DNA from 2 places in the Arthrobacter sp. M71 S08 genome. Region 1 is predicted to be linked to the other one. Evidence: predicted binding sites of a transcription regulator. Region 1 holds the regulator's gene; the other holds the start of a gene.
What was found. The regulator Rex, encoded in region 1, represses fermentation and respiration genes when NADH is low (regulators of the CRP and FNR family bind a similar motif). The targets are predictions, from matches to a motif close to CTTGTGAANNNNTTCACAAG.
Positions count from the first base shown of each region.

Region 2: the regulator Rex is predicted to act here: its motif matches at 2,783-2,802, upstream of AC5RTB_RS13790 (queuosine precursor transporter).

Region 1 covers NZ_JBNHEY010000002.1:282,651-286,982, reverse strand. Annotated here, with positions in the region: gene AC5RTB_RS05210 (YceI family protein) at 69-620, shown strand; gene AC5RTB_RS05205 (hypothetical protein) at 734-1,405, shown strand; gene AC5RTB_RS05200 (redox-sensing transcriptional repressor Rex) at 1,444-2,154, opposite strand; gene AC5RTB_RS05195 (glutaredoxin family protein) at 2,308-2,577, opposite strand; gene AC5RTB_RS05190 (HAD family hydrolase) at 2,697-3,539, shown strand; gene AC5RTB_RS05185 (30S ribosomal protein bS22) at 3,588-3,686, opposite strand; gene AC5RTB_RS05180 (helix-turn-helix domain-containing protein) at 3,885-4,097, opposite strand; gene AC5RTB_RS05175 (3-deoxy-7-phosphoheptulonate synthase) at 4,253-4,332, opposite strand, start outside.
Region 2 covers NZ_JBNHEY010000007.1:74,626-78,957, reverse strand. Annotated here, with positions in the region: gene AC5RTB_RS13800 (SRPBCC family protein) at 1-507, shown strand, start outside; gene tgt (tRNA guanosine(34) transglycosylase Tgt) at 588-1,841, shown strand; gene AC5RTB_RS13790 (queuosine precursor transporter) at 1,913-2,620, opposite strand; gene AC5RTB_RS13785 (TetR/AcrR family transcriptional regulator) at 2,813-3,472, shown strand; gene thiD (bifunctional hydroxymethylpyrimidine kinase/phosphomethylpyrimidine kinase) at 3,558-4,332, shown strand, end outside.

The sequences.
Region 1 (4,332 bases):
TTACATGTACAAGCCCGTTCGGCCACCCGGCCGTACAACCAAGAGCACTGCAGATCAGGAGAATCATTATGGCTATCCCCACCGGACTCACCCACGGCACCTGGAAGTTCGACGGCTCGCACAGCGAAGTCGGTTTCACCGTCCGCCACGCAGGCATCAGCAAGGTACGCGGAAACTTCGACACCGTCGACGCCACCCTGCAGGTCGGATCCTCACTCGAGGACTCGAAGGTCACCGCGACCATCAAGACTGAATCCTTCAACTCGAACGACGCGAACCGCGACGCCCACGTACGCGGTGGCGACTTCTTCGACGTCGAGCAGTTCCCCGAGATGACCTTCGAGTCCAAGCGCGTGGAAGGCGCCGGCGAGACCTACAAGCTCATCGGCGACCTGACAATTCGCGGCATCACCAAGGAAGTTGTCATCGACACCGAGTTCAACGGCGTTGCTGTTGACCCCTTCGGAGCCATCCGTGCAGGTTTCTCCGGCCAGACCGTCATCTCCCGCAAGGAGTTCGGCCTGACCTGGAACGCAGCCCTCGAGGCCGGCGGCGTTCTGGTGGGCGACAAGGTGACCATCAACCTCGACGCCGCCTTCGTGGCACCCTCGGCCAACTAGGCTCTTCTCGTCACAGACGATCCCTTTATGGGGCGTACCGGATCCCCCGGTACGCCCCATTGGTTTTCCCCCGAAAGGGCCCAACGCCTGGTGCCCGGCGGTACGCTGGGCGCATGAGTACGCCATCACACGATCCCGAGCCATCCGAACGTGACCCGCGTCAGCTCTCCGGAACTGACCCGCTGAATCCCGCAGAGCCCGGACCGACCCAGAACTCCGGGGCGGGTTTATCGCCGGAGCCGCAGAAACCCGCGTCTCCGTACTCCTACCAGTCGGCCCAGCCGGCCGGGTATGCCTATCCCAGCGCAGCCCATATGCCGGAGGCCGCCCGACCGCCGCTGCCCCAGGAAGTGAATCTGGCCTTCTGGCTGATCATCGCCGCGGGGGCGCTGAACTTCATCTCCACGCTGCTTGGGTCAGGCAGCGCCGGACCAGCCGGTGCTGCAGGCATCGGCATCGGAATAGCGCTGATAGTCGGCATCCTCACCACCGGCGTTTACGTCCTCCTCGCTGTCTTCATCCGCAAGGGGCACAACTGGGCTCGCATCACCGCAACGGTTCTGGCCGGCATCTCGCTTCTGCTCCTGTTGATGAGCTGGTTTACGCTCGCAGCGCTCCAGTCGAACCCCGAGGTTCAGGCCCAGCTCGGCGATCAAAGCCTCCAGCCCAGCGGCTTTGCGATCGCCATCAACATCCTCGTGGTCCTGCTCGGTGTGGCCGGAGTGGTGTTGTGCTGGCTCAAGCCTTCCAACGCCTACTTCAGAGCGCAGCAGATCACCCACTAGCGGGAGCACCCGGCGGGTCCTCCCGCTAGGACTCTGGCTTATTGGGCAGCGCGGGCACTGGGACCGGCATCTGCGTCCGGATCCTGTGCCCGCTGCGCGTGATAGGCAAGGATCTGAAGTTCCGTAGCCATGTCCACCTTGCGCAACTGCACATGGTCGGGAACCTGCAGCACAACGGGCGCGAAACTCAGAATGCTCGTGATGCCTGCCTCAACGAGTTCGTCGCAAAGCTCCTGGGCGACACTGACCGGCACGGCAAGAACAGCCATATTGGCACTGGTCCGACGCAATACCGTAGCAAGTTCCTGCACGGGACTGACGCGCAGCCAGCCCACCTCCGTGCCCACAACCATCTGGTCAGCGTCGAACAGAGCAACCACTTCAAAGCCCCGCGACTGAAATCCCGAGTACCCGGCAAGTGCCCGCCCGAGGTTGCCGGCGCCCACAATCGCAACCCGCCAGTCGTGGGTGAGCCCCAGTGCGGTCGAGATCTGGCTGTTGAGGTACTGGACGTCGTAGCCCACGCCGCGGGTTCCATAGGAACCGAGATAGGACAGGTCTTTGCGAAGCATGGGCGAGTTCACCCCCGCCGCATCGGCTAGTTCCTCGGAGGACACCCGCTCGATACCCTCCGCCAGCAATGAGTTCAAGGCGCGCAGGTAAATCGTCAACCGGGCCAGAGACGCAGGCGGAATCTGCCTGCCCTGCTGGTCACTGGCGGCCGCCCGTAGGCCGGGGATCTCCGACATGGTCACTGGTCCATCGCTCCATCACTGTTCGCCGGCGGCCCAGACCTGCTCCGCCCGCCCGCCGGAGGATGACGGCGGGATACCTTCCACTTTAGGTCCCCCGGCGGAGCGCTCAAAGTTCGATGCCCGATATTCGCTGGTCGATGCGGTCCATCAGGCAAGGAGCCGGCGCAGGCGGGTCTCATCGATTGTCCAGAAGTCGCGTTGGACTCCATCGAGAAGTAGAACGGGTACCTCTTCCGAGAATCGCTCGAGCAACTCGGCGTGGGCGGTGATGGATTCCTCCCGCCAGCTGACGCCAAGGTCGCCGGTGACGCGAGCAACTGTCTCCCGGGCTGCTTCGCACAGGTGGCAGTCGGGCCTGGTCACCAACACGAGGCCGGAGGTCCAGTCCCCCGCCGGCGGCTGGGTCTGCTCATTCATGATCTCCTAAGCCTACTGGCCGCGGGCCGGGCGCAGAGCGAAGCGAAGTGTGGGAGCTAAGGAGGGGTTACGGGCGCGGGCGGGCGCATCGGGTGCCAAGCAGTGATTAGACTCGTGCTATGTCCGCAGCCAGCCTCCGACCCGTCGTCATACCGGGGTCCGCCACGGAGTCCTTGCCGGTTGAAGCGGCATCGCTGGGCGGTCCGACTGGAGAAGCGGCCTTTTTCGACGTCGACAACACCATGATGCGCGGCGCCAGCCTCTTCCATGTGGCCCGCAAGATGTACCAGCGGCGCGCTTTCACCCTGCGCTTCGCTGCAGGGCTGGCGTGGAAGCAACTTCGCTTTACCATGCGCGGCGAGAACATGACTGACATTCATGCGGTGCGGGACGCCGCGCTCGCCTTCGCCATCGGCATTGCCCACGAGGACATCCTGGCCCTCGGCGAAGAGGTCTACGACGAAATGATCGCTTCGAAGATCTGGCCGGGAGCGCGTGCCCTGGCGGAGCAGCATCTTCGGAATGGGCGCCGCGTCTGGCTGGTCACGGGCACCCCGGTGGAGGTGGCCAGTGTCATAGCCAATCGCTTGGGACTTACGGGGGCGCTCGGCACCGTGGGAGAAGTATTTGAGGGTCTCTACACCGGCAAACTGGTGGGCGAGTTCCTTCACGGCCCGGCAAAGGCTACGGTCGTTCGCGAACTGGCCGGGAACGAAGGTCTGGACCTGTCTCGCTGCTGGGCGTACAGCGATTCATACAATGACATCCCACTGCTCAGCCTTGTGGGCCACCCGGTAGCAATCAACCCGGACCGTCGCCTCCGCAAGCACGCCCGTGACGCAAACTGGCCCATCTACGATTTCCGAAGCGGCCGTCGTGCAGCCACCCTTGGTCTGAAGGCAGCAACCGGAGCGGGGGCCGTCTACGGTCTGTGGCGCGGCTTCACCAGGATGAGGGGCTAGCCCTTAAATGCAAAACCGGTCCGCCTGACTGGCGGACCGGATGCGATGCTACTTTTTGTTGCGGCGCTGGTGGCGGGTCTTGCGAAGCAGTTTGCGGTGCTTCTTCTTCGCCATCCGCTTGCGGCGCTTTTTGATTACTGAACCCATAAAGTCCTCACAAACTATTGATTCCGGTTCCGGACAACCTCTACCGCATCAACTGCGACAGGGACGCTCGAATCTGACAAAAGACGTACATCGCGATGACGTACATCATGCGGCCGTGCGAACGGCCGCCTACGCAAAACGCTTCTTAACAGAGTACCCGCTCAAACCGGCCTTCCTGACCGGCCTCAGCCGGTACCCCTAGCCGGTACCCGACTCGCCCTCCACCGTAGCGGAGCGCAGGTACTGCTGCACCGCGGATTCAGGCACCCGGTATGAGCGCCCGAACTGGACGGCCGGCATATCCCCCGAGTGCACCAACCGGTACACGGTCATCTTCGATACCCGCATTACTTTCGCGACCTCCGCGACCGTCAGGAAGCGCACGTCGGAAAAGTTGCTCCCGCTCGTCATCTCACCACTGTCCTTATTCTCTGGAGCTAACCCTGAGATGGCGTCCACCGAGAACAGATGGGACGCCGGACGGCGTGTCGCCTTGAGACCGTAGGATTATCCGTCTAGGGAGATACTCTAGTGGGTGGTGTGACCAAAGTGAAAGCTGAGGCCGGTCACGATTGGCCAACACTACGACGGCGGCGCGCTCCCCTCGCCAGATCACCCAGCACCGAAGCCGTGACGCCCCATCCCA
Region 2 (4,332 bases), on a different contig from region 1:
ATCGAACCGGTCAGCGACGGCTGCGTCGTCACGCTGGAGCGGGTGGAGGCCGAATCCGACGAAATTACCGAAGGCTGGATTACCTTCCTCCAGCAGCTCCGGTTCGCCCTTGAACGCCACCCCTCCGGTATCCGGCGCACGGCGTTCTTCTCGGGTGAATCCGACGACGGCGAGTCCATAATCGAGAAACTGAACGCCGAACAGCTGCAGCAGCCCGGCGACTCCTACTCACTCAGCCTCCCGGGCGGGCATGAACTGACCGGCACTGTCTGGTTCCGCACCGAAAACCAGCTCGGCCTGACAGTGTCCAAGTACGCAGAGCACGGTGAGGGACTGGTGATCGTCGCGGATGAACCGTCGCTCCAGAACCGGTCCAGCCGCGCCATCATCTCCACCTACGAGCTGGGAGCGAACGCGTTACGCTCAGCCTGGGACAGCTGGGACACCTTCCGCCGGCAGCATTTCCCGTCCTCGGACCCGTTGGAGACGTCGAGTCTCGAAGGCTAGGTTCGGTCCTGCTCCGCGCGCCTCTGCTCGGCGTTCGCGAGTATCAGGCGGGGGCAGTGGCCGATTCCTGAGAAGATGGGTTGGTGCCACAATCAGACTTCTCGTTCTCCATTGGTAAACGCCTCAGCGAGACAACCACCGCAGGCGAGGGCCTGCACGGCCGGACCGGGACTATCACCACTCCCCACGGCGAGATCCAGACTCCGGCGTTCATCGCCGTCGGAACCAAGGCCACGGTGAAGGCGGTCCTCCCGGAGTCCATGGACGATGCCGGCGCGCAGGCGCTCCTGGCGAACGCCTACCACCTCTACCTGCAACCGGGGGCTGACATCCTCGACGAGGCCGGCGGCCTGGGAAAGTTCATGAACTGGCACGGGCCCACGTTCACTGACTCCGGCGGCTTCCAGGTGATGAGCCTGGGGTCCGGATTCAAGAAGGTCATCACCATGGACTCCGCTGCCGCGTCCGAGCACCCCGGTGATGACGACCGTGTTGCGGTGGGCAAGGAGCGCCTGGCCCACATCGACGACGACGGCGTGTGGTTTGTCTCCCACCTCAACGGCGACCGACACCGGTTCACTCCGGAAATCTCGATGCAGGTCCAGCACCAGCTCGGGGCCGACATCATGTTCGCGTTCGACGAGCTGACCACCCTGATGAACTCGCGCGGATACCAGGAGGAGTCACTGGAGCGGACCCGGTTGTGGGCTGAGCGCTGCATCACCGAGCACGAGCGGCTGAATCTTTCCCGCGCTGACAAGCCGTACCAGGCGCTGTTCGGCGTAATCCAGGGCGCACAGTACGAGGACCTCCGACGGAAAGCCTCGCGTGACCTCGGGGCGATGAACTTTGACGGGTTCGGCGTGGGAGGTGCACTGGAGAAGGAGAACCTCGGAACCATCCTCGGTTGGTGCGCGGATGAGCTGCCCGAGGACAAGCCGCGCCATCTTCTCGGTATCTCGGAGCCGGACGACCTGTTCACGGGTATCGAGAACGGGGCCGACACCTTCGACTGCGTCTCCCCCACCCGCGTTGCCCGGAACTCCGCGTTCTATACGCCGGACGGTCGGTGGAACCTCTCCAACGCCCGATTCAAGCGTGACTTCACCCCGCTCATGGAGGGCTGCGACTGCTACACCTGCACCCACTACACCCGGGCGTACATCCACCACCTCTTCAAGGCGAAGGAAATGATTTCGGCGACGCTCATCTCCATCCACAATGAACGCTTTGTGATCCGGATGGTCGACGACGCCCGCGCCGCCATCGAGGACGGGACGTACTTCGATCTCAAGGCCGAGGTGCTGGGCCGCTACTACGCCGCGTCCCGGTAGCCTGCTCCGCGCATAGTGGCACGATCGTGGGCAAAGTTCCACGATCCTGCCGCAATGCGGCAGGTTTGACCCTAGGCCGCGGCGTAGCTCGGTTCCCGGCGCTTCACCCAGCGGATGGCCGCCGTCGTAATCGGCAGGAAGAGCACCTCCACCAACGTCTTATAAAAGAAGCCGAAGAGGAGGTAGTTCAGGAACGTCGGGAAGTCCGTGATTCCGATGACGGACGCGGCGATGGCGCAGAAGATGAGCGTGTCAGCGAACTGGCCCACTCCGGTCGATGCGACGAGACGCGCCACCATGCTCCGCTCCCCGAACCGGGCCTTCATTCGAACCAGAACCAGGGAGTTGAGCAGCTGGCCCACCAGGAACCCGAGCAGCGACGCGAACACAATCAGCGGAACCGGACCGAGCGCAAGCTCCAGGGCCTCCTGCTTGGCGAGACCGAAATCGTCGTCAAACCCTGGCAGCGCGATGATGATGGCGTAGGCCAGCGACGCAAAGGCGGAGAGCACAAACGTCACGATGATCCCGAGCCGCGCAGCCTTGAACCCGTACACCTCGCTGATTACGTCGCCTAGGATGTACGCCAGTGGGAAGAGGAAGAATCCGCCGTCGGTGATGATACTGAAATCACCAACGATCGGCCCGAGGACTACACCCTTCGAGGCACCGATGTTGGAAAGGATGACGACGACGGCGAGTACCGCCAGCATGATCGAAAAGATGGGGCTGCCCAGCGTTGCGTATCGGGCGCGGGCGTGGTCCTGCAGTTGAGTCATGGTTCTCATTCATAGAAGTGGTTCGCGTGGCCCGGAGGGCCCGCTGTATTAGCACTGTTGCCCGGCTGTCCCGGGCCATCAATTGTCCCACGCTCGGCCGCCGGCGCATCGGGCCTCCCGCACCTTCTTCGGCGTCAGAGAGAAAGCTTCAGAACGAGTAAAATATTGAACACGTTCAAAAAGGAGCCGTCCATGCAGCAGAAGAAGAGCAAAGCAACCCGCGAACGGCTCGTCACCACTGCACTCCGGCTCTTCCGCGAGGAGGGTTATTACCGAACCACCATGCGGGCTATTGCCGCAGAGGCAGGCGTCTCGACAGGCAACGCCTACTACTACTTCGAGTCCAAGGACGACCTCGTTCAAGAGCTCTACCACTCCCTCCAGGACGAACACCGATCAAGGTCCCTGCCGCTCCTGCGTGATGGCCAGAACCTCGGCGAACACCTCCGCGCCATTCTGCAGACCGCCATTGACGTCATGGGCCCGTACCACGACTTCGGTTCCAGCTTCATGAGCGTTGCGATTCAACCGTCTTCCAACCTCAGCACGTTCCGCAGCGATTCCTCCGTGGCCCGCGCAAAGTCCATTGCCCTCTTCAATCAGGCCGTCACCACGGCGAAGCCGCAACCGCCGCTGGCGATCCGCGCGGATCTACCCGAACTGCTCTGGCTCGTCTATATGGGCGTCACGCTCTTCTGGATCTATGACCGCTCCCCCGGGCAACAGCGAACCCGACGCCTCATCGACAATGCTGCCCCGCTCGTCGCCAAACTCGTCATCCTGTCTCGTCTGCCGGTCGTGCGGAAAATCGTCGACGACGTGGTCCAGCTGATCAAGAACGCCAAGCAATAGTCAGTTTCCAGCACGACGACGGCGCGGCTTGCGTAGGCACGGTAGCCGTTGGCGTATGTCGCGAGGCGTCGGGCACACTGGTGCAATGGCTACTGAAGCACCAGCAATTACCCTGACCATCGCCGGATCCGAGGCCACGGGCGGCGCGGGCGCCCAGGTGGATCTGAAGACGTTCCAGGAACTGGGTACGTACGGCATCGCGGCGCTCACCTGCATCGTCTCGTTCAATCCGAAGGACAGCTGGAACCACCGGTTCGTTCCCGTGGACGCGAATGTCATCGCGGACCAGCTCGAGGCCATTCAGTCCTGTTACTCGATCGGCACCGTCAAGATCGGCATGCTCGGCACACCCCAGACCATCGACACGGTAGCCGGTGCGCTTGGATCCCAGGAGTGGCAGAACGTGGTGTTGGATCCGGTCCTGATCTGCAAAGGGCAGGAGCCCGGCTCCGCGCTCGACACCGACAAGGCGCTCAAGGCCAACATCCTCCCGCTGGCCACGTTCGTGACGCCGAACCATTTTGAGGCGGAGTCCCTAGCCGGGATCGAGATCCGTTCGGTGGAGGATCTCAAGGACGCCGCCCGGCGCATCCATGAGGCAAGTGGCGCCGTCGTGCTCGCAAAGGGTGGTGTGAGGCTGCAAGGCAGGGACGCCGTCGACGTCTATTACGACGGCGAGACGCTGGAAGTACTCAGCGCCCCCAAGGTGGGCGATGTCGCGGTCAGCGGCGCCGGCTGCACGCTGGCAGCGGCGGTGGCGGCGGAGCTGGCCAAGGGTGCGACACCCCTCGAAGCGGCCCGTACCGCGAAGGCTTTTGTCACCGAAGGGATCAGGAACAGGGTCTCCTCGAACGCACCCT